One region of the Blautia sp. 1001283B150304_161114_C9 genome, then DNA from elsewhere that is predicted to be linked to it. Evidence: riboswitches for the same ligand, from Rfam matches in the RefSeq annotation. Region 1 holds a riboswitch; each other region holds the start of a gene.

The links. A riboswitch is a leader RNA that binds a small molecule or an ion and turns the genes downstream of it on or off. The one in region 1 is predicted to bind thiamine pyrophosphate.
Region 2: another riboswitch for thiamine pyrophosphate. It lies ahead of thiC (phosphomethylpyrimidine synthase ThiC); the one in region 1 lies ahead of thiW (energy coupling factor transporter S component ThiW).
Region 3: another riboswitch for thiamine pyrophosphate. It lies ahead of thiS (sulfur carrier protein ThiS); the one in region 1 lies ahead of thiW (energy coupling factor transporter S component ThiW).

What each region holds. Positions count from the first base shown of each region.
Region 1 is NZ_JADPGO010000036.1:13,738-27,744, reverse strand. Features, by position in the region: gene I4V44_RS14990 (right-handed parallel beta-helix repeat-containing protein) at 177-2,177, shown strand; gene I4V44_RS14985 (chloride channel protein) at 2,504-3,838, shown strand; gene I4V44_RS18355 (helix-turn-helix domain-containing protein) at 3,964-4,074, shown strand; gene I4V44_RS14975 (MATE family efflux transporter) at 4,292-5,692, shown strand; gene thiM (hydroxyethylthiazole kinase) at 5,751-6,527, opposite strand; gene thiW (energy coupling factor transporter S component ThiW) at 6,457-7,044, opposite strand; TPP riboswitch at 7,160-7,263, opposite strand; gene I4V44_RS14960 (DMT family transporter) at 7,871-8,746, shown strand; gene I4V44_RS14955 (DUF1284 domain-containing protein) at 8,916-9,320, shown strand; gene I4V44_RS14950 (threonine aldolase family protein) at 9,425-10,480, shown strand; gene I4V44_RS14945 (sensor histidine kinase) at 10,490-11,653, opposite strand; gene I4V44_RS14940 (response regulator transcription factor) at 11,658-12,326, opposite strand; gene I4V44_RS14935 (TlpA family protein disulfide reductase) at 12,871-14,007, shown strand, end outside.
Region 2 is NZ_JADPGO010000010.1:7,777-12,171, forward strand. Features, by position in the region: gene thiH (2-iminoacetate synthase ThiH) at 1-807, shown strand, start outside; gene I4V44_RS06930 (thiamine phosphate synthase) at 809-1,384, shown strand; gene thiC (phosphomethylpyrimidine synthase ThiC) at 1,444-2,754, opposite strand; TPP riboswitch at 3,069-3,177, opposite strand; gene I4V44_RS06940 (fibronectin type III domain-containing protein) at 3,279-4,286, opposite strand.
Region 3 is NZ_JADPGO010000010.1:624-7,749, reverse strand. Features, by position in the region: gene thiH (2-iminoacetate synthase ThiH) at 1-408, opposite strand, end outside; gene I4V44_RS06920 (thiazole synthase) at 675-1,454, opposite strand; gene thiS (sulfur carrier protein ThiS) at 1,506-1,709, opposite strand; TPP riboswitch at 1,963-2,071, opposite strand; gene I4V44_RS06910 (DUF6320 domain-containing protein) at 2,117-3,937, opposite strand; gene I4V44_RS06905 (alpha/beta hydrolase) at 4,055-4,990, opposite strand; gene I4V44_RS06900 (histidine phosphatase family protein) at 5,143-5,871, opposite strand; gene I4V44_RS06895 (dipeptidase) at 6,013-6,942, opposite strand; gene I4V44_RS06890 (amidohydrolase family protein) at 6,993-7,126, opposite strand, start outside.

The sequences.
Region 1 (14,007 bases):
TATTGTCTTGCAGGAAAATGGGTTTTAAAATTATAAGCAAGATTTATAGAATCTATTAATCCTCTAAAATAATACATCTTAATCCAGCCCATCAGAGTGTGAAATCATGCTGAACTGTCTTAAATGCATTATTTACGAGGACTGCTATAATAGAAACATATATGGGAGGGTTTTTCATGAAGATTTATGTAAATGTAAATGCTGGTCATGATGGTAATGGTACAGAACAGATGCCGTTTCGTCATATTAATGATGCAGCAAAAATTGCACAGCCGGGGGATGAAGTTTGGGTAGCTCCTGGAGTTTATCGGGAGTATGTAGATCCTGTTCATGCGGGTAGAGAGGATGCCAGAATTACTTACAGGAGTGTAGAGCCTCTTGGGGCAGTTATTACCGGAGCAGAACGAATTCAGTCATGGGTTCCTTATAAGGAAAACGTATGGGTATGCCGTGTTGCGAACAGTCTTTTTGGCAACTATAATCCATATACAACTATGGTATATGGAGACTGGTATTTTGCTAAAGCTGACAAACATACAGGATGTGTATATCTTAATAACCGAGCACTTTATGAGGCTGGAAGTGTAGAGGAATGTATTAAAGCCGAGGTTTATGAGTGTAGTTGGGTTCCGGAGGAATCTACTTATAAATGGTACACAGAACAGGATCAGGAAAAAGATGAGACAGTAATTTATGCGAATTTTCATGGAGCAGATCCAAATGAGGAAAATGTAGAAATTAATGTACGCCGTGAATGCTTTATGCCATCAAAAACAGGTGTTGGATATATCACAGTCAGTGGTTTCGTAGTTACAAAAGCAGCAACTACCTGGGCACCGCCTGCAGCTTATCAGGATGGCATGATCGGGCCTCACTGGAGTAAAGGATGGATCATTGAGGACTGCGAAATTTCTAACAGCAAATGTGCAGGAATTTCTCTTGGAAAATATTATGATCCGGAAAATGATCATTATTTTACTAATAAATATGTTAAGAGTCCAACTCAAATGGAAAGAGACGCGGTATGCCGTGGACAGTATCATGGCTGGCTTAAGGAAAAAGTAGGAAGTCATATTATCCGCCGAAACAATATCCACCACTGTGAGCAGGGTGGTATTATCGGGCGTATGGGTGGTGTATTCAGTATTATTGAGGATAATCATATTCACCATATCAACAATATGATGGAATTGGGCGGAGCAGAAATTGCCGGAATTAAAATGCATGCTGCAATTGATGTTATTATGAGAAGAAATCATATTCATCATTGTACTATGGGAATCTGGTGTGATTGGGAAGCTCAAGGTACACGACTTTCTCAGAACCTGCTCCATGACAATCAGCGTCCGGCATTTGCTAAACAGTTGAAAGGTGGTATGATGTGCCAGGATATTTTTGTTGAAGTAGGTCATGGTCCTACTCTTATTGATAACAATATCCTTTTATCAGATGCCAGCCTGCGTTTTGCTACTCAGGGTGTTGCTATGGTACATAATCTGATCTGCGGTGCTTTAACTTGTGTAGGCGAAGGAACCAGTTGGCGTTATACACCATATCATATGCCTCATCGTACAGAGGTTATGGGATTTATGACTATACTTCATGGAGATGATCGTTTCTATAATAATATTTTCGTCCAGAAATGGCCTTCAGAAGATTTTATTACAATGCATGATTCTGATGATGGATTTGATTCTGAAAACAGAAAAGTCGGAACCTGGATGTTTGATGAGTATCCAACGTATGATGAATGGATTTCACAGTTTGATTTTACAAAACCTGCAGATATGAAGAAACTGGAATCAGTTCATTTTGATCATTTACCGGTATGGAGTGAAGGAAATGTTTATCTTGATGGTGCAAAGGCATGGAAACATGAGAAAAATGGGTTCGTTTCTTCTGAGAATGTGAAGGTAGAATTAACAGAGAAAGACGGAAAATATTTCCTGGATACAAATATATATGAGATTCTTGAAGATTTCTCCGGACGTATGATTAATACAGAAGTTTTGGGAAAAGCTTTTGAGCCGGAAGAATTCTTCGAAAATCCGGATGGAACACCGATAACATTTGATACCGATTACTTTGGAGGACACAGAGGTGCCAAGGTAATTCCCGGACCTTTTGCAGAGAAGGAAGACGTTGGGAAAAACGTTAATATATGTACTGCATTTTAAACGAATTAAGTAAGTTATCGGATACAATTGTGAATCTACGCCTGAGTGAGCAGTAATATAATTGTTACTGTTCACACACCACTATTCCGCGAGGTGTTTTGGCATGAATATGCCAAAATCCCGAGACATACAAGCCAAAATTCCATTGCCGCAGGCAATCTGGAATGAATTTTGGCTACGTTACTGTGAACGGAGTGAACAGTAACATATAATTCCAATAACCTTTATTTTCTCTGTCTTATCTTTCTGGCAGATATGGAAAATGTATGCTAAAATAGAAATAGCAAATTTGTATGTAAAATAATAAGGAAAGGTAAGAGGGGGAAATGGAGAAAGAGGAAAAGCGTGCAGATCAGGAGAATGACACGGAAGAACAAAGTACGGAAGCGAAAAGCTTACTGAAAAAAAGGCTTCAATATTATAGTAGTGAGATTCAGCGTGATGTGGGAAATCTTGTAAAATGGCTGATGATCGCGGTACTTGTAGGATGTATTACAGGAGCGGCGAGTACACTGTTTTCTTTTGTGCTGAAGAGTGTGACAAATTGCAGGAAAGAAAATGAATGGATGTTCTATCTGCTTCCGGTGATGGGCTTAATTATTGTATACCTGTATGAGAAATTTGGTAAGGATGATGGAGGTACGAATCAGGTGCTTTCTACTGTGAGATCACAGGACGATGTGCCGATTTTATCTGCACCTCTGATTTTCATTTCTACAGCACTTACGCATCTGGCAGGTGGCTCTGCAGGACGTGAAGGTGCGGCAATACAGCTTGGTGGAAGTATTGCCAATCAGCTTGGACGTTGGATTCATCTGGATGAGGAAGACCGACATGTAATTGTTATGTGTGGTATGAGTGCAGCATTCTCTGCATTGTTTGGAACACCGATGGCTGCAGCTGTTTTTGCACTGGAGGTAGTCAGTGTAGGAGTGATGTATTATACAGCTTTGATGCCTTGTATGATTGCTTCCCTGGTTGCATCCGGATTTGCGGCAGGAATGGGAGTTACACCGGAGACTTTTCATGTAGTGGATATTCCGAAGCTGACTATTGAAACGGGTTTGAAAATGGGTGCTATCGCTGTTGGATGTGCAGTGATTAGTATTGTATTCTGTATGGTGCTGAATGGAGTTGCCGGAGCATATGGAAGGTGGTTTAAGAATCCATATGTGCGTGTAGTTGTGGGATCCTGTCTGGTGATTGGAATTACATTACTTCTGGGAACTTCAGATTATATGGGCGCAGGTGCAGAGCTGATTGAGAAGGCAGTGGAGGAAGGACAGGCAAGACCTCTGGACTTCTTCTGGAAACTGGTACTGACTGCATTGACAATGCGTGCAGGATTCCGAGGCGGGGAAATTGTTCCTTCGTTCTGTATAGGAGCTACATTAGGATGTGTGATGGGAAACTGGCTGGGATTTTCGCCATCTATCTGTGCTGCATGTGGAATGACGGCGGTATTCTGTGGAGTGACAAACTGCCCGATCACATCAATTCTGATCGCATTTGAAATGTTTGGATTTAAGGGAGTTCCTTTTTATCTGATTGCTGTTTCTATCAGTTATGCGGCTTCAGGATACTATGGACTGTATAAGGACCAGACGATTGTGTATTCTAAGTATAAGGCAAAGTATGTGAATAAACCTACGCGGTTTTAACCGAAACTGCAGAGCTGTTGTTCGGTGTAGAGATATAAATAGAAAATAAGGACAGTTTTTCAGTCTAATAAGAATCTGAAAAACTGTCCTTATTTTTGTTATTCTAAAGCCATGAAAAACGACAGTTGAGGCAGACAGATTTGTCTATTGAAGAAATTTCTCTGGGTGTCGGTTATGAAAACCAGAGTTATTTTTTCCGGCAGTTTAAGAAGCGATATGGAATGATTCCAAGGTGATACCGGATAGAAAAAGGACAAAAAGTATGTAAACTTTTGAAAAATTCAGAAAGAGTCGGTATGCTTTTTACGTTGCAGGGAAAGAGAATAAATGTTAAAGTAAATGATACGGTATAGTGGGGCAGGGAAATAATAGAGATTATCCTGAAAAGTGTTTTATTACAAAATAGCAGTGACAGAAATTATATCGAATATGTAGAGAGAGGATGGAGTTTACTTGGAAAAAGATAATCAAAGTACGCAGGAGATAAATTCGCAGGCACAGAATCCGCTTGGTATAGCACCGGTAGGTGGATTGATCGCGAAGTTTGCGATTCCTGCGATCATCAGTATGCTGGTCAGTGCGATGTACAATATCGTGGATCAGATTTTTATTGGACAGGGTGTGGGGATGCTGGGAAATGCAGCTACAAATGTGGCGTTTCCTGTTACAACGGTCGCAACTGCGCTGGCATTGCTTTTGGGAATTGGCGGTGCATCAAATTATAATCTGGAAATGGGGGCAGGACAGGAGAAGAAAGCCAGCGGGATTGCAGGTACTGCGTTGTCGTCACTGGCAATCAGTGGTCTGATACTTGCTGTGATTGTACTGATGTTCCTGAAACCACTTCTGACATTGTTCGGGGCAACTGCAGATGTTATGCCATATGCTGTTGACTATACAGGAATTACGGCATTAGGACTTCCATTTTATATTTTGTCTGTTGGCGGTAATCATATTGTAAGAGCAGACAGAAGTCCGACTTATTCTATGGTCTGTATTATGATAGGTGCGATCATCAATACTATTCTGGATCCGCTGTTTATTTTTGGATTCGGATGGGGAATTAAGGGTGCTGCATGGGCAACAGTGATCGGACAGGTTGCTTCCGGAGTTCTGGTAATTGTGTACTTCTGTAAGTTCCGCAAAATGTATCTGTCCGGTGGGATGCTGAAACCAAAGCTGTCATATCTTAAAGCAATTATTTCTCTGGGACTTGCATCCTGCATTAATCAGATTGCCATGGCGATCGTGCAGATCGTATTAAATAATATTCTGCGTTATTATGGAGCAAATTCCGTATATGGAAGTGATATTCCCATTGCCTGTGTAGGTGTTATCTCCAAAGTCAATATGGTGTTTATGGCAATCTGTATTGGTATTTCTCAGGGCAGTCAGCCAATCTGGGGATTTAACTACGGAGCAAAGAAATATGACAGAGTAAGACAGGCATACCGTTATTCTGTAACTGCCTGTACAGTAATTGCAACGATATTTTTTTTCTGTTTCCAGATATTTCCACACCAGATCGTGGGTATCTTCGGAACAGGAAGTGATCTGTATTTTCAGTTTGCAGAACGTTATCTGAAAATATTTATGTTTATGACCTTTGCAAACGGTATCCAGCCGGTATCTTCCGGTTTCTTTACTTCTATCGGTATGGCGAAGCTGGGTATTGTAATGTCTCTGACACGGCAGGTGATTTTTCTTCTGCCATTGATCATTATCTTTCCGTTGTTTATGGGAATTGATGGAGTGATGTATGCAGGACCGATCGCAGATGCAGCGGCATTTGTGCTGGCAATTGTGTTTGCGAGACGAGAACTGGGAAAGATGCGCAGTGCGGAAATAGCATAAAAAAGTTCCCGCAGATAATATGGAAGAAATTTGGCCATGTTGTCTGACGGGAACTTTTTTATAAAAGATTGTAAAACTGATCGAACAGCTCTGTCTGGAAGCTTCCGGGTCCGGAGCTGTTTTTCTCTGCTCTTTCTCCTGCTGTGCCAAATTCTCTGGCTGCTGACAGGGCCGCTGTAAATGGGTCTGTAACTGCCAGATAGGTGGCACAGATCATTCCAAGCATACATCCGGTTCCTGTGATCTGTGACATGGCAGGAGTACCGTTTGTGATAAATTCACACTTACTGGCGGAGACGATCATATCTTCTTTGCCTGTGATAAGAAGTGTGGTATTCCATTGGGAAGCTTTTTCCTGGAAAAGTTCTTTCAGATGGGAACGATTGACATCTGTAAGCACATCCTGTACGCCTGCGTCAATTCCGATTGCATGTGCGGTCTGTCCGGACATGGCAAGAAGTTCAGACATGTTTCCTTTAAGGAGTTCAGGCATGTGGATGTTCATAAGCTTCTGCGCAAATTCATAGCGCAGATTGCTGCAGGCGGTTCCTACCAGATCAAGCATAACAGGTATGTGGAGACTGGCAGCGATTTTCAGAGATTCAGGCATGGATTTCATACGCGCATCGGTGATATTTCCAAGATTCAGTGCCAGTGACTGAGCATGGCTGGTGATCTCAGCTACTTCAGCAGGATGTTCTGCCATGATCGGGCGGCCTCCGGCCGCCAGAATAATATTCGCACAGTCATGAATAGAAATCGGATTAGTGATGCAGTGAATCAGCGGCTGTGCTGTTCTGGTCAATTGTCTGGGATTTGTCTGATTTACGATCATATACTTTTGCTCCAAGGCTTTGCTGAAATTTGGCAAGCATTCCTGCGTGACTTAAGGCCTTCAGGAAGAAGTAGGCAATGGTGCCGCCCATGCAGGTTGCTGCCAGAAACATTGGCGTATAGAAAAATGCGTTCAGTCCGCTTCTGCCCATAAGAAATGCCATTACAGGATAGGAAACCAGAGAGCCGATGATACCGGTTCCGAAGATTTCACCGATCACTGCGCAGATAATCTTTCCATGAGAAGCGCGGTAGAAAACGCCTGATAAAAATGCGCCGAATACGGCACCTGTCAGTGCAAGTGGCGGGATACCCATAAACATCATTCGGATGATTCCGATGAGAGTGGCACAAAGCAATGAATACCACGGTCCCAGAAGTACGGAACAGACGATGTTTATCAGGTGTGCAGTAGGGCACATACCCTCGATTCTCAGAATAGGTGAGATGACAACGCCGATGGCAACCATCATGGCGAGCATGACCATTCTGAGTGTTTTTGATCTGTCTGTGTTCATAATAATGAACCTCCTTGAAATGAAGATTTGGTCTGCCGAAGCAGACATTATCAGTTGTGCAGGAAACAGATAAAATCCTGCAAAAAAAATCTGCCGGAATAACACACTGGCAGATTTTAATATACAAATACAGTCCCTACGCTGGCATTATCCATATCAGGTGCGGTCGAAGATCTATCTTCCTCTCAGCCTGTCCCACAGGCTCCCGTTGTTATTATCCATTATGCAGATTTTCTTTTGTTAGAGCGTATTTGAAAAATGCTTTACGCAAGATGTGCGTTACAATTTTCAAACACGCTTTAGAGTAACACAAGCTTTTGGAAAAGTCAATGGGATGTAAAAGCAGGGTAGTGTAAATTTCCTACAGTAAATTTACACTACCTAATATTATTTTTAAGTTGACTTTTTATTTTTCTCAGCATATACTAACAGTAGCTAAGGAATGTGACGAGATTCCATGAAGCGAACTAAAGAAACAAAAGCCCTCAGAGTTGCAGCTCTGAGGGCTTTCTTGCTCGTTACGGTGAGCTGTTCCGTTTGGGCTGTTGCTGTCTAGTGTCTGCCGTCCAGCCATTTGCATATGTAGTAGCTAACTACGCCTGCTAAAACAGAGACAAGAAATGTGACGAGAATTTCTTCCATGAAACTCACCTCCTTTCTGCTGGAGGTTCGACAGCTCTTATAGTATATCATGGCTTAGGACGAATTGAAATAAAAAATCTATTTGTACTAAAACGATTGTCCGTGCTATGATTAACAGGTAGATGACAGACAGCATATGATAAAAAGAAGCTGTCTGCATGGACAGAAAGGCAGGTTAAATCTGATGAAACAGGAAAATTACATAAAGGGTATGATAATGATCATCCTGTCGGCGTTTTTCTTTGCTTGTATGAATGTGAGTGTGCGTCTGGCAGGTGATCTGCCGTCTGTGGAGAAGAGTTTCTTCCGGAATCTGGTGGCGGCGGTGTTTGCAGCGGTGATTCTCTGTAAAAATCGTACAGTGCCGAAGGTGGATAAGAAATACTGGGGACCGCTGATCCTGCGTTGTGTGTGCGGGACACTGGGGATTCTGTGTAACTTTTATGCCATTGATCATCTGTTGGTGGCAGATGCATCGATCCTGAATAAATTGTCTCCGTTTTTCGCGATTATTTTTTCATTCCTTTTGTTAAAGGAAAAGATCAGACCGGCACAGGCAGCGTGTGTTGCGCTGGCGTTTATCGGATGTTTATTTGTAGTGAAACCGGGATTTCAGAATGCGGCACTTGTTCCGGCACTGATTGGAGTCTGCGGTGGACTGGGAGCAGGAATTGCGTATACGATGGTGCGTGTACTGGGAACTCACGGAGTGAAGGGACCGGTTATTGTGTTTTATTTTTCATTTTTCTCCTGCTTGTCGGTTGTACCCTGGATGTTGTTCCATTTCACACCCATGAGTATGAAGCAGCTTGTGACATTGCTGATGGCAGGATTATTCGCAGCGGGCGGACAGTTTACGATTACGGCTGCATACACCTATGCACCTGCAGGGAAGATTTCCATCTTTGATTATTCGCAGATTATTTTTGCCACGATGCTGGGATTTGTCCTGTTTGGAGAGATTCCGGATAAGTACAGCTTTACAGGATATGTGCTGATTATTCTGGCATCATTGGGTACCTTTCTTTATAATATGAGGGTAGCTAAGGCTGGTAAATGAAGAAAAAGTAAAAAAGGATTTTCTGATTTTATCCAGTAAGTCTGATGAAATCCGATCAGTATATAGAATTATTGGATTGTAAACTATAAAATAAAAAAAGTTGTCAATAAAAACGCTTTGTGTTAAAGTATCCAATATGTTAAAAAATTAAGGAGAAAGGTGCACAAAGATGTCTTTTATAAAAAATATTCCACTACGCCCTCACCATGGAATGTGCCTTGCATATTTCAAGGGTGAGGGATACAGTGATGGATTTTCCGCACATATGCAGGAAATGCTGGATATTTTCCAGAAGGGAGCGAAGATACAGCTTCATGCAGATACAGACGAGATCTGTTCTGCCTGTCCCAATAATGAAAAAGGATGCTGTTCTTCCTTTTCACTTGTAGAAGCATATGACAATGCAGTGCTGGAACTATGCGGCCTGGAGAATGGACAGATCATGGAATTTGATGATTTTACAGATGTTGTTCAAAAGAAAATCCTGGCATCAGGAAAGAGGAAAGAAATCTGTGGGAATTGTCAGTGGAACTCCATCTGTGAAAGTCAGAAGAGCAGATGGGAGAAATGCTAAGAAAAATAGAGTAACAGAATGAATAGCGTTCCGGTACAGAACAGAAGCTATGAATAAAAAAGTCAAATGCGCAGATAGTGCAGTGAAAGGACATAACGATAAAAATGGAAAATACAGAATCACGTTTATATTTCGCCAGTGACTACATGGAAGGTGCGCATCCTGCGATCATGAAGAAGCTGATGGAGACAAACCTGGAGAAAACAGTGGGCTATGGTCAGGATCCATACACAGAAGATGCGAAAGAAAAGATCAGAGAAGCCTGCAATGCGCCGGAGGCAGAAGTATTCCTGCTGGTTGGCGGAACACAGACCAATGCCACAGTAATCGATGCACTTTTGAAATCCTATCAGGGAGTTGTGGCTGCGGATACAGGTCATATTGCAACCCATGAATCTGGCGCTATTGAATTTGGTGGACATAAGGTTCTGACAGTACCGCAGAAAGATGGAAAAATCTCTGCACAGCAGATTGAGAAGCTGGTGAAGGATTTCTATGATGATGCCAATTATGAGCATATGGTAATGCCTGGGATGGTATATATTTCCCAGCCAACAGAGTATGGTACCCTGTATTCCAGAGAGGAATTAGCAGCTCTCAGCAAAGTCTGCCGGGAAAATCATCTCCCCCTTTATGTGGATGGCGCCCGCCTTGCCTATGCACTGGCAAGCCCGGAGAACGATGTGACTCTCACTGATCTGGCAGAACTTAGCGATGTATTTTACATTGGAGGAACCAAATGCGGAGCATTGTTTGGAGAAGCAGTGGTTATACCGCAGAAAGGACGGATTCCTCATTTCTTTACGATCATCAAGCAGCATGGAGCATTGCTTGCCAAGGGACGGATTGCAGGAATCCAGTTTGGTGAGCTGTTTACGGACGGGCTGTACCTGCGGATCGGCAAACCTGCAATGGAAGCTGCAGAGCAGATCAAGGATGCACTGAAGAAGTATGGATATCAGCTTTCTCTGGATACTCCCACCAATCAGATCTTCTGTATTGTGTCCAATGATGTAATGAAAAAAATAGCCCAGGATGTGGAGTTCGGATTCTGGGAGAAGTATGATGAGACACACTCTGTGATCCGCTTTGCCACAAGCTGGGCTACTACTATGGAAGATACACAGAAACTGATTCAGATTCTGGAAAAAAATAAATAAGAGAAAAAATCAATAGTCAGTTGATTCAGGCAGTATCAGGGCAATGGTACTGCCTTTTTCGCTGCTCTGGGTTACTTTTACCTGGCCGTTGTGCTGTCTGGCAATCTCGCTTACAAGAGCAAGCCCCAGACCTGCACCGCCCATGGCGCGGCTGCGGGATTTGTCCACACGGTAGAAGGGATCAAAGATTTTTTCCTGATTTTCAGGGGAGATACCGATGCCTGTGTCAGTTACCTCCAGGACTGCAGATTCTGCAGAATGAATGTTTACAGTAACGGAACCGGAAGGCCGGTTATATTTGATCGCATTTTCAACCAGATTATAGACTGCCCGGTACAGAAGGATATAGCTGCCTGTAACAGTACAGTCACCTTCTGTCTGAATAAGCCGGATCTGATGCTTGTCTGCAACCGGGTCCAGATCGCAGAAAACTTCTTCTGTGAGTGCTGCAAGGGAAATGGTGTCAGAACGCTCTACAGTCTGAAGACCTGTCATGTCCAGCAGGATTTCTGCAAGATGGGAAAGCCGTCCGGTCTGTTCCTGAAGCATGGTGAAAAGTCTGTCGTATTCCCGGGGTGCGTGTTCCGGTTTTTTGTGAAAAACTTCCAGATTTGTCTGCATTACAGCTAAGGGTGTGCGAAGCTCATGTGCTGCACTTGCCACAAACTGCTTCTGTGCAGAGAAGGCATTATCCAGGCGGGCAAGCATGTCATTAAAGGATCTGGTCAGACGCGAGATCTCATCCTCTGAGAGTGGGACTTCCAGCGGTTCAGACAGATTCTGTGCCTGTACCTGACTGATTCTGTCGCTGAATCTGCGCAGAGGGGTCAGGGCTCTTCTGGTGACAAACCAGGTACAGATACTGCTGAGAAGAATAATGATACCTGTGGCGATCATGCTCTGGAACAGAAAGTTGTTTTTGGTATTCTGGATCTGGTTTTCCAGATCAGGGATGAGGATTTTTGGATCTACATTGATGGAGATCGGGCTTGAATTGTCAGGGGTGACCAGAACTACATAGTCGGAAATCCCTTCCAGACCGGTCACAGCAGAACGGCTGATGAAGAAATACATCAGTGCACAGGCTGTGATAACCAATCCGGAGATTAGCAATGTGAGCCGCCACTGGAGGGAGAGCCTGCGGGGGGAAAGTTTTTCTGAATAAAATTTCATAGATTTAGTCCTCCATAATATATCCTTGTCCAATCTTATTCTGTATAGGATCATATCCAAGAGCAGTTCTCAGTTTTTTTCTTAAGGAAGAAATGTGCACCCGGATAGAGTTACTGAAGCTGTTCACGCTGCCGTCCCAGAGATGCTCAATCATTTCCTCAGGGCTGATGATCCGGTTGCGGTGAAGCAGAAAGTATTCCAGAAGTGCGCTTTCTTTCCTGGTGAGAGCAAGAGGCGTGCCATCTACACTGGCTTCTCTTGTGCGTGTGTCAAAGGTAATGCGGCTGCATCTCAGGCAGACATCCTCCTGGATAAATTTACGGCGGGTAAGGCTGCGGATACGGGCTTCCAGCTCCTCGAAATGAAATGGTTTGGTAAGGTAATCGTTGGCTCCCAGATCCAGACCTTCCACCTTATCCTGAATCTGTACTCTTGCGGAGAGTATGAGAACAGGAGTATTGGTATTGAAGGTACGGAACTGACGCAGGATTTCCAGACCGTCAATTCCCGGCAGGTTCAGATCCAGAAGGATCAGGTCGTAATTCTCTGTCATACATAATTCCAGTCCCTCTTCCCCGTCAAAGCAGGTATCTGTTTCGTATCCGTCCATGCGGAGTCCCTCTGCCATGGAACGGCAGAGCTGTTCTTCGTCTTCTATAATTAAAATGTGCATGATAATCTCCTTTTTGAATTTCCGGTTTCATAGTTTTATAATATCAAAATCAAAAGGCCAGAAGATATTTTGCGTTTGTACGAGTCAAGCGGATATTCGCACCCCCCGCAGGGGACTTACTTGATTCGATTAAAATTTTGACTCTGATATATTATCAATTTTATCATAGCACACGAAGTATAAAATTCGTGTAAAAAAAAGAAAATGTTTCATATTATAGCAATCCTCTAAAATATTCGATTATAAAGTTCTTTTAACAAGTTTCAGATTCGTCTGTGACTGGCCGTGAAATAAAATTCGAAAAAAGTTATTTTCTTAACACAGATTTTATTTCTCAGATGCTATAATGTGTGCATATCAATAAAACGATGCCTGTTATGCGGGGATGAAATCCAGATCTGCAGACAGACATAAGGAATTAACCAATTAAACTGTGAAGCAGTTATTTGGTTAGGAGCAGGTAGAGAAGTGTATGTTTTTATCGGCTTGGCTTAAAAGTAATATAAAAATCATAGCAGTAAAAAATGAAGGGAGCTTACTTATAATGAAAAACAGAAGAATGAGATTAATGGCGATTTTTGCAGCAGGTGTATTAAGTGTGACATCTATGGGAGGTATTGTAACTGCACGTGCAGAGGAAACTCTTTCAGTGCCTGCAGAGGAAGCCGGTGCAGGTGCGGTTCAGATGGATGGAAAGGATGCTCAGGCAGCAGAAGATGGCAGTGTGGCAGCTTCCGAGGGCTTGATCGCAGGATCTTTCAAACCGTCAGAGATTGCTCAGCCGGCACAGGATACTTATGAATATCCATTCCTTGGAATGAAATTAGGGATTTCCAAAGATCTGAAAGAGCAGATGGAGAAGAAGAACATTTCCATGTTTACAGATGAGAGATGGAATGACAATGCAGATGCAGTGACATATGCCACAGCAAGCTGGTGCACCCTGACAGATGAGCAGAAGGATGCAGAGGTGGACAAGATGGGCACCGGATATGACGACTGGCTGAAAAGTCTCAGCAGAGTAGGTGTGATCGGAATGTATGATGAGGAATCCCAAAAAGATCTGGATACGATTACCGGCTGCACAGAGCATAAAGAACTGGGTACCAGCAGTGATGGCAAATATAAATATTATCTCAGCACAAACAAGGATGCGGATGCAGATCTGTTAAAGGACGTGGAGGGGATTGAAGTAACACTTACAGAAATGACCCCGTTCCAGATGCTTTCTGCATTTGATCAGCCGCAGGATACTTCTGACAGTACAGAGGCAGCTGAAGGAACAAATGTAGGCAAATTTGAAACAACAGGAGTTGATGGAAAAACTTACACACAGGATATCTTCAGCAAGTATGATCTGACTATGGTAAATATTTTCACCACCTGGTGTTCTCCATGTGTCAATGAGATTCCTGATCTGGAGAAGCTTTATCAGGAGATGAAGGATAAAGGAGTAGGAGTAGTAGGCGTGACACTGGATACAGTAGGCAGTGGTGGAAAGCAGGATGAGGAAGCAGTGAAAAAGGCTCAGGTACTTCAGAAGAAAACAAAGGCATCCTATCCATTCCTGATCCCGGATTCCGGAATGATGAACGGACGTCTTAATGGAATCTCCGCTTTCCCGGAAACATTCTTTGTTGACAAAAATGGAAATATTGTAGGCGAGACTTACTCCGGAAGC
Region 2 (4,395 bases), on a different contig from region 1:
AAGCTGAATGCAGAAGAGATTGATAAGGAAATGGCTGCTATCGCAAAGACAGGACTGCAGGAAATCCTGATTCTTACAGGAGAGAGCAGAGCAAAATCTGATGTAAAATATATCGGAGAAGCATGTAAGATTGCCCGGAAATATTTCAAAGTAATCGGACTTGAAGTTTATCCTATGAATTCAGATGAGTATGCACATCTCCATGAATGCGGAGCTGATTATGTAACGGTATTCCAGGAGACTTATAATTCAGATAAGTATGAAACTCTGCATCTTGCAGGGCACAAGCGTATATTTCCTTATCGTCTGAACGCACAGGAACGTGCTTTAAAGGGTGGTATGCGAGGAGTAGGATTTGCTGCACTTCTGGGACTGGATGATTTCCGTAAGGATGCTTTTGCCACCGGATATCATGCATATCTTTTGCAGAGAAAATATCCTCATGCAGAGATTGCATTTTCCTGTCCGAGACTTCGGCCGATCATCAACAATGACCGTATTAATCCTATGGATGTACATGAACCACAGCTGCTTCAGGTGGTCTGCGCCTATCGTCTGTTCATGCCATTTGCAAGCATTACGGTATCTACCAGAGAGTGTGAGCGTGTACGCGATAACCTGGTTGGAATTGCTGCGACAAAGATTTCAGCAGGAGTCAGCACAGGAATCGGAAGTCATGTGGAGGATATCGAAGATAAAGGAGATGACCAGTTTGAGATTTCAGACGGAAGGTCTGTAGATGAAGTCTATAAGGCACTTTTGGATCATGATCTTCAGCCGGTTATGAATGATTATGTGTACCTCTAAAATGCAGAAAAATCCTTATGAAAATGTAATTGCAGTTACCAACCGCTCCCTGTGTCAGCGTCCCTTTGCAGAACAGATCGAGCGTGTATGCAGCCTTCATCCGAAGGCGGTTATTCTGAGGGAAAAGGATCTGCCGGAGGAAGAATATTCTCGTCTGGCAGAGCAGATACTGGAAATCTGTAAGAGATATCAGGTTCCCTGCATATTACATACCTATGTAAACGTAGCAGAAAAACTGCATCATCCATACATTCATCTGCCAATATTTCTGTTGGAAAAATATGAGGGAAAGCTTGGAGGTTTCCGGCAGATCGGAAGTTCGGTCCACTCCGTAGAAGATGCATTGAAAGCAGAAAGTCTGGGAGCTGATTATCTTACGGCAGGACATATTTATACAACTGACTGTAAAAAAGGACTTCCACCCAGAGGACTGGAATTTCTGGAGAATGTCTGTAAAGCAGTAAAGATTCCTGTATATGCCATAGGAGGGATACATCCGGGAACAGGACAGTTAAATGAGATTATGGAACATGGTTCAGCCGGTGGATGTATTATGTCAGATATGATGAAGATATAGTAAATAAAAAGCCGTATTTCAACAATCAAACATGTTGAAATACGGCTTTTATAAAAGCATCATTCATCAAAAATAGTAACAATTTCACCATCCAGAATACGGTTTGTATTCTTTACGGCACAGAAGTTTCCGCACATACTGCAGGTGTCTTCTTTCTCAGGTTTGGCCTCTGCGCGGTAGCGTCTTGCTTTCTCAGGATCCATGCTGAGTTTGAACATTTCTTCCCAGTCAAGACGTTTTCTCGCTTCGCTCATCTTATAATCCCATTCTGCGGCACCGGGAACTCCTTTGGCAATATCAGCAGCATGAGCAGCAATTTTGGCAGCAATAATTCCCTCTTTTACATCAGCTGCATTTGGCAGACGAAGATGTTCTGCAGGTGTTACATAGCAGAGGAAAGCAGCACCTGAATAAGCAGCAATCGCACCGCCGATTGCGGAAGTAATGTGGTCATATCCGGGAGCAACATCTGTTACAAGCGGTCCAAGTACATAGAAAGGAGCGCCATGGCAAAGAGTTTTCTGGATCTCCATATTAGCTGCGATCTGGTTCAGCGGCATGTGGCCAGGTCCCTCGATCATAACCTGAACATCCTTTTCCCATGCACGTTTGGTAAGCTCACCGAGAGTGATCAGCTCTTCAATCTGTGCAGTATCAGTTGCATCTGCAATACATCCGGGACGACATGCATCTCCCAGACTTAAAGTGATATCATACTCTCTGCAGATATCAAGAATTTCATCAAAATGTTCATAGAACGGGTTCTCTTTTCCTGTCATTTCCATCCATGCGAACATAATAGAACCACCTCTGGAAACAATGTTCATGAGACGTTTATTCTGTTTGAAACGTGCTGCGGTTGCACGATTCATACCGCAGTGGATAGTCATAAAATCCACGCCGTCTTCTGCATGCATACGTACGATATCAATCCACTCTTCAGAAGTAATCTTGCCAAGTGCTTTGTGATAATATACTACTGCGTCGTAGATCGGAACAGTACCGATCATTGCCGGACATTCGGATGTAAGTTTGCGGCGGAAGCTTCTGGTATCTCCGTAGGAGCTGAGATCCATGATGGCTTCTGCACCCATTTCTACTGCTGAATGTACCTTTTCATATTCCATATCAACGTCTTTCCAGTCTCTGGAAACACCTAAATTTACATTGATCTTGGTGGTCAGCTTTGCACCGACACCGCTCGGACTGATGCTCTTGTGATTTTTGTTGCAGGGAATAATTACCTGTCCTTTTGCAATCAGTTCTCTTAATTCTTCCACGTCAAAGTGTTCTTTTTCTGCTACGATTTCCATCTGTGGTGTGATGATTCCCTGACGTGCCGCGTCCATCTGCGTTGTATACTGTGTCATTTTTTCCTCCTTGCCCTGCACTGTGGGCTCTTAATTGCTGCACATAGTAATAGATAAACAGCAATATTAAATGAACTGCGCCTCCTGCATATAGCAGGGACTTGCACCTGCGCATATTCGTAAGTTTTTAAGTAAACTACTGGTGTGACAGAGAGTGGTGCCCCCGGTCTGTCGTGGCAATATTTTATTGCCTTTCAGGCGTGTGAAATCATTTGCCTGACTATTTATCCGCAATTAAAACAGGGGGGAGATAATATGATATGTCCGTTCAGAGTAAAAGGAAAACTGCAATACGCCAACAAGCATATTGCAGTGTGGAAGAACTATAACTTTCCCTACGTTGGCATTATCCAAATCAGGTAATGGGTTAAAGCGATACAGCTTACTCTCAGCCCGTTTACACAAGCACCCCTTGTCTCAATTACAATCAGTGTATCACTTAGATATGGGAAAGTCAATATAAAATTTTGGCTACGTCATTGATAACGTAGCCGGATTTATGCAATTGCTATGGATAACTATGGTCAGACTAAGGACATATTATAGGCTTTGGAATCAGAATGCCATACTTTGTTTTTCACTTTTTTATTGGCAATTACCTTAATGCCATACTTGGTATTCTTTTTCATTCCGGTGAGTGTAAAGAAATTGGAAGTTGTTGTTTTTACTTTTTTGAAAGAACTGCTTCCCGGATATTTTATGTAAATACTGTAATTGTCTGCACCGGCAGTTCTGTTCCATTTTACGCTCATGGAGCTGTTTGTGTTGCCTGCTTTCTGAAGAGTGATGACATTGGAAATATATCTGTCCGTAGAGGTTGAACTTACATACCGTTTATTTCCCAGAACCAGGTAAGGGTAAATCTTCACCTGATAAAATGTATTGCCGGATATTGGAATGGTAAAGGAATATCTGGTATTAAAATATTTAGTTATAAGTTTGTGGGCTGCAGAACTCTGGTATACAACCTTATAACCTGTAATGGAGTTTGAAGGGTTTACAGTCTGCATATTGAAGGTATATCTGCCGGTTGATGCATAGGAAGATTTAATCTTTACCTTTGAATAAAGCGTGGTACATCCCACAGTACGGGAAGAAATCGCAATGCCGGATGAATTCAGTGCTGTGATTTTAATAACGTAAGCAGTTCCTGCTTTTAGCTTATTGATCTTAGCTTTGTTGCGGGTATTGCCAATATAGCCGAGAAAACGATAGGAAGAGGAACTTAAAGGGCTGATATTGACAGCATATTTGGAAGCATTGGTAACAGGGTTCCACTGAATAGTTACAGAATTCTCGGAAGCTGCTGTCTGTCTGATCCCTGGCTGGGCGGTAAGAGAAGCGCAGGCATTCTGTGCATCGGATGATTCAATGGCAGGGGTGTCAGAATCGTCACTTTGAGCCTGTTCCACAGATTGTTCAGCGGGTGCCAGCTGTGCTGTGGCTGCGAATACAGAGGAAGCGGACGATAACGTGAGAACAGCACTGAGTGCAATACTCACAAAGAATTTTTTAAAACTTCTTGCTTTCATAGTAAAACCTCCTTTTGAAGTGCAAAACGAGAGAAAAAAATTGTTTTGCAGATAGTACACCGAAGTGTGTCTGAGCAGATTTAAATAATAAAAAAGCTCCGTTAATGTT
Region 3 (7,126 bases), on a different contig from region 1:
AAATCCGCAGTAAATACAGTAATTCTCACAGTAATTTGCAATATAAATAGGGGTAAACATATACACACTGTTCCCAAAATGTTTCCTAGTTTCTTTCTGCGCAGCCTGTGCGATTTCCTCCAGAAGAGGCAATGCAGCCGGAGACAGCAGTGCCTGAAAATCCTCTGGTGTACGGTTATCATGAGCAAGTGCCCTGCGTACATCTGCCTCTGTATATTTATCATAATCGTAAGCATTCATGGCAGAAATAACCTGATCCATCACGTCTGATTCTTCCAGTACTTCCATTCCCGGAAGATATTTCATATGATCGATCCTGTTCTTTTTCATATCTTCCAGAATCACTTCATTGACAATACTTTCGTTGAAGTGTTCCCCATGTTCCATATTTTTTTCTGTTGTTTCCATTGATGTTTTCTCCTCTTTATTACCATTTAGTAACTTTCGTTTTCCTATAAATTAATACCTACTCCGCAGTTATAGCAATCCTCTAAAATAATGCATCTTAATCCAGCCCATCAGAGTGTGAAATCCTGCGTCAGATATCTTTGCCGTGCGTCAGCACGCCTGCAGATATCTTCCTTGTCTTTCGCACGCTGCTGAACTGTCTTAAATGCATTATTTACGAGGATTGCTATAATCAAAAATCTCATTTTAGAATGATTTTTTATTTATTACTCATGAAGAAAACCAGTCAGTGGAGAGGATGCGCTTGCACCTTTTTCCAGGGTTCTTCCCAGTCCGGCAAGGTATGCACTTCGTCCTGCTTCAATAGCTTTTTTAAATGCTTCAGCCATTATCTGCACATCACCTGCTGTGGCAATCGCAGTATTTGCCATAACTGCAGATGCCCCCATCTCCATGGCTTCACACGCCTGAGAAGGACGTCCGATTCCTGCATCTACAATGATTGGGAGCTCAATTTCGTCAATCAAAATCTGGATAAATTCCTTAGTGCACAGACCTTTATTAGAGCCGATCGGAGAACCCAGCGGCATGATGCAGGCAGCTCCGGCATTTACCAGATCTCTGGCTGCATTCAGATCCGGGTACATATAAGGCATTACTACAAATCCTTCTTTTGCAAGAATTTCTGTAGCTTTAACAGTTTCATAGTTATCCGGAAGCAGATATTTTGAATCATGGATCACTTCGATCTTTACGAAATCACCGCATCCGATTTCTCTGGAAAGTCTGGCAATACGAACTGCTTCTTCTGCATTTCTGGCACCTGAAGTATTGGGAAGAAGAGTAACATTTTTCGGAATATAGTCCAGAATATTTGCCAGTCCACCTTCATTGGCACGACGCAGAGCCAGAGTGATGATCTGCGCATCTGCCTTTTCAATACATGCTTTCACCAGATCCAGAGAAAATTTTCCGGATCCCAGAATAAAACGGGAAGTAAATTCATGACCTCCCAGAATCAGTTTGTCTTCATTATTTGTACTCATAATTTAAGTCCTTCTTTCGTATATTATAATGTGATATCAGGATATTCCTGTTTATCTTCCACCTCCCATGAAGCTGACTATTTCCAGTATGTCATTTTCATGTAAAACAGTAGTGCTGTACTCGGCTTTTGACAGAATTCTTTCATTTAATTCTACTGCAATCTGGCTGGGCACATAGCTGTTTTCCTCCAGATATTGCTCTATTGTAAGAGTATTCTGCAATTCTTTTGTTTTTCCATTAACAGTAACAAGCATACTTTCTCCTTTCCGGGAAAAGAAGGTCTGGCCTCTACAACATAAAAAAGAGTCCACAAAAGAATACACCCGCGGTGGTGCACCCCTTCATGAACTCTGTTCACTCTCATCTTTCCCAATATTCATCTGTTATAATGTAAATTTCCCTGTAAGCCCCCGGTTTTCTCTCACTTATTACAGATTGATTACCGGACAGCTGAATTTCTTCAAATGCATGAGATAAATAAAAAGGAGATGCCAGTCATCTCCCTTTAAAATCATATCTTATAGGTTCCTACGTTGGCATTATCCAAATCAGGTATATGGGTCGAAGTTGATGACTTCCTCTCAGCCTGCACTCACAAGCTCCCCTTTCTTTACATGGATAAAGTATAATCTTTTATCCCATGTGTGTCAAGACCATATTTCTACATCCTCAGTTTCTTATGAAACTCCCGCATCGTATCCTTCTTGCAGAAGATAAACAGTGCAGCCAATGTCAGAAAACTGATTCCGGCACAGATTACTGAAGGTACGGCAAACTGCACAATTCCAGTCCAAACCAATATCATCGGAATCAGTCCTGCAATTCCGGCCTGTACAAGATAAAACAGATATTCTTCCCTTTCCAGACGGTTTATTTTTGCGATCACAGGAACAGAAAACTGCACTGCCAATATCCCGAAAGGAATCACAAAATCCACAGACCAGCCCTTCCATCCGGTAAACCGGTCCCATAGGATCGCAATTACTGATATGAGTAAAAGCTGCCACATTTCATTCTTCAGAATATTCCTGCGTTTAAAATATGCTACCATAACTACCAGCCACGCACAGGCACAGCCTGCTCCTGCAAACCAGAACCAGTCCAGTGATCCGGCTGTCATGAAATTGATCATTCCGCAGATTACCGCAATCGCAAGACACAGAAAACTAAAGGTCTGAACCACTTTCTGGTTTTCTTTTTTCTCCAGTTTCTGTCTCTCTCCATATCCTGGAAATTCATTTTTTAATTCTCTGTGTGAAACGTTTTCTTCACTCAGCATTCTCTGGAAATTTCTCTGGATGCTGTCATCCGGTATCTTGGAGGTGAATCCCAGAACCATCTCATCTCCGTAAGAGCAGGAACACATCTGAAGAGAATTGGTGCTTGCAAAAATTCCGAAATGCTGAATATATTCTTTATACTCTTCCGGAAAGCGGATAATTCCAATGTTGGAATAAACTGCTGTGATGCTTCTGCTTCCCAGGTTTGCTCCGATCATCAGAAAGTATTTCTTGATTTCCAGCGGTACAACACGTACCAGTGGATTCTTTTCGATGCGCACATATCCGCTCATATGCATGGCGATTTTTTCTTTTGCCAGTTCCTGTTCAAACTGCCGTTTCACATCTGCCAGAACTTCTTCAAAAGTTGTTGTATCTGAAAAAGTATAACCAACCTCGATCCATCCAAAGAAGTTGGTCATGGACTGAGATGGAAAATAGTTTCTCAGATTTACCGGGATCATCAAAGCTATGGGGCGTTTCTGCTGATTCTTCGGTACTTCTTCCCGAATGGAACACAGCATCATGGCGGTCAGCAGGATCGTGATGGAGACACCATAGGAACGGGCTCTCTGGTGGATATCTTTTACAGAAAGAACCACTTCTGTAATGTGCATATCTGAATGAACCAGCTTCTCCCCTTTCAGCTTTACCGCTGCTTTTTTCTTTTCTTTGTCCTTCGGTATATCTGAGGAATAATACTGGGAAAAGCTGTCTTCTTCTTTGTCTCCGTGCGTGATTTCTTCTGCATTTTCTATCCTTGGAAGATTGCTTTCCGGATGTGCAAGGATCAGGTAATTCTGTACCAGTTCCTGGAGAAAATGCATAGCTCCTGTACCGTCTGTCAGTGCATGAAATACTTCAAAATTGATTCTGTTTTTATCATAGCTGACCTGAAACAAAAGGGATTTTTTATCCGGAATATACAAACGGCTGCATGGCGGCTCTGTCTCCTGTTTTACAACGGCTCTCAGACTTCTGTGCTCCAGATAAAACCAGAACAGACCTTTTCTCAGAACTGCCTGAAACAGCGGATATTTTTCCATTGCCTGATCCAGTGCGCTTTGCAGGATTTCCCCGTCAACCTTTTCTTTTAGCTGACAGTAGAACCGAAAGACTCTGGTATCGTCTTTTCCTGTCACCAGAGGAAATGCCAGTGCCGCATTATCCAGTTTTCTCCATTTCGAATATCCTGTATCCATAGTTTCCCTGCTTTCTTTTTCATCTTGCATATTTTATATCTTTGATACTCCCTCATAGATAAAACAGAAAACTGCCCTGCCCTCTATAACTGCTGTCTGAATAAACAGAAAGTGTAATCAGAGTATCTTTTCATAACTCTTGTTCAAAAATTCGTTGATATATTTAAAACTCTCCTGTACATGCAGAAACTTGATTCCCAGCGCGAAAAATCCATGGAAGGCACCATGAATCCTGTGGAGTTTTACATGATTTCCGGCTTCTTCCAGGTTCTTTGCATATGCTTCCCCTTCATCCCTGAGAGGGTCATATTCTGCTGTGAGGACCAGAGTTTCCGGTAAATCTTTCAGATTATTTTCCAGAATCGGAGCAAAATATGGATTTTGTCTGTCCTCTTCGGTTCTCTGGTATAAGGTAAGATAATCTTCCATTTTTACTGCTGTCAGGAGATAATCGCTTCCATTTTCGTGTACGGATGGATAAGGAGATTCTTCTGTATAACAGTTTCCAAGTGCCGGATAGATGAGAATCTGGCGTTTGGGTGTGAAGTCGCCTCTGTCTCTTGCCATCAGGCATACGGCTGCTGTCAGGTTTCCACCTGCACTGTCACCCACGATCGTGATTTTCTCAGGGTCTGTATTTAAGATCAGCTCATTCGAGTAGAGAGCTTTTGCTGCCGCATAGCAGTCCTCCAGGGGAACCGGGAATTTGTGTTCCGGAGCAAGCCTGTATTCTACGGAAACTACAATATGTGCTGTTGCCTGTGCCATTCTGGAGCAGACACGGTCATAATTTTCCACGCTTTCCGTTACCCAGCCACCGCCATGAAAAAACAGCAGGATTGGAAATATATTGCCCTCTACAATCCCTGCCTGCATTGCTTCCTCTGTCGGGAAATACAGGCGGATCGGCACGGCATGATCTCCGTTATAAACTTTCGCATCCAGCTTTTTTACAAAAATCCGCATAGCATCCAGTTGTTTCAGATCTGCCAGTTTTCTGGAAGAATCCACTTCTATATTTCCATACGACAGTGTATGCAGAATTGTTTTCATTGTCTTTGATATCAATATTTCTTATTTCCTTTCTGACTATATAAGCATTTATTTATTATCCGGTAACGCCCGTTGCGTCACTATAAGCAGGCATAAAAATCCTTTGTCCTATAGCACACAACCAGGCGGATCATTTCACATACTGCTTATACTTAATGACGTTCATCCTCATTGCTGTACATTTCACAGAATCTTGCAGCAAATGCAGGTGGTTCATCATGTACATATAAATGGGAAATGTCTCCAAATGCACTGACACGGAAGCTTGCGATTCCTTCCCGTCTTTCTTCTGTGTTTACGGTTGTCACAGAGCTTGGCGCCGCACACAGTCCATGCCAGAGTACCATAGGAGATACGCTCATCAGATGACTGAGAAGTACACATTCCAGTCCGAAATGGCAGAAGAATACCAGTGTGTCATCGTTTGCCTTTGTAACTCTGTAATAGTGTCCTTCACGGACATATCCATGCTCAGCCAGAAGTTGATCAAATTTTCCGGTTACATAATCATAATAGCCTTTGGCGTCTGATTTCTGTAATCTTTCGTTTTCAAACCAGTGATCATACTGATAAAATCTCTCGTCCTGTGTCCAGTCCTGTGGCAGCCAGTCCCACAGGATTTTCTTTCTGTCCGTGATGTCCGGGCGGTCGATCAGGACATTAAATTCCTGTAACCAGTCACATTCTGTTGCTGTCCGGTTCATCTTTTTTAAGGTAAGAGAGGCGGTGTCTCTTGCTCTTCCAAGAGGGGAAACATAAAACTCTTTTACATCAAGTTTCGCCAATCTCTCCGACAGATATTCCACTTCTTTCCATCCTTTTTCTGTCAGAGAATCAATGGAATAATCCGGGTCCCCGTGTCGTACGATCACTAATTTCATTTGTATTTCTTTCCTTTCCAAGTCACTTATGTATATGTTTATGCGATATCCGGAGCGAAAAATATTTTACTCCCAATACCTCATAAACGAATTAATTCATCACAGAACAACTCCTGTGATTCATTATTTTTCTACTCTGTTTTATTTTACATTTTCCATTACAAATCTGTGTGCATTTTTATAGAAAATCTTTTCTGTCAGTTCTTCTGTAAAACCGTGTTTCAGAAGTTCTTCTCTTAAAAATGGCATAGACTGGACACCTTCTATGTGTGCCGGGAAGAGTCCGTCGCAGCCGTCGAAATCGCTTCCAATGGCAAGGCAGTCTTCTCCGCCCATTTCCAGCACTGCATCCATATGTTTCAGAAGGTCAGATATCTGTGGTTTCTCACCAACGAACGGTGCGAAGAAATTCATTCCTATGATTCCTTTTCTGGAGATCAGCTCTTTCAGATGTACTTTCTGAAGGTTTCTCGGCGCATCCCACACTTCTCTGATATCAGAGTGAGAAGCCATGACCGGTCTGTCTGTCAATTGAAACAGATCTTCCACTCCCTGATCTGACAGATGGGAAATATCCATCACGATTCCCTGATCCGTCAGGACTTTTACCATTTCTTTTCCTCTGGCAGTCAGACCCTTGGCCTGATCTGCGGCTGCTCCGCAGGCATATTCATTTTCATAATTCCAGGTCAGCATTGCGAAGCGAAATCCCATTTCCCGGATCTTTTCTACATATTTACCCATAATGGATAAATCCTCAATAGATAAAAATGCCGCTGCTTTTCTCTGCCTGTGTGCTTTTTCCATTTCTTCTCCGGTCAGGCACAGAGCGATCTTGCGGTTTTCTTCTGCAAGATATGCCATAGCACGGTCATAAAGACGAAAAAAATCCCTGTCCGGTTCCTCTTTGTCCAGCTTCACCGCATCTTTCCAGATTGCAAAAATCTGTGTGTAATTCTCTACAAAGTTTCCCACTCTTTTCAGATCCAGATTGCAGGAATTTTCATCCAGTGTATCTCCTGGTTTTAAAATTTCAGTCAGTGTATCTACATGACAGTCAAAATAATTCATTTTATCCGCCTGTTCCTTTCTTTTATCCTGGTACATTATTTTCCAAATAACTATACCAGATATTTTCCTGAACCTTTTTCTGCATTCAGCTTACCATTCTTATATACGGTTTGTCCAGACTTGATTACTATCTGAATTTTACCTTCTAACTGTTTTCCCTCATAAATGGTGTAATCCAGGTTGC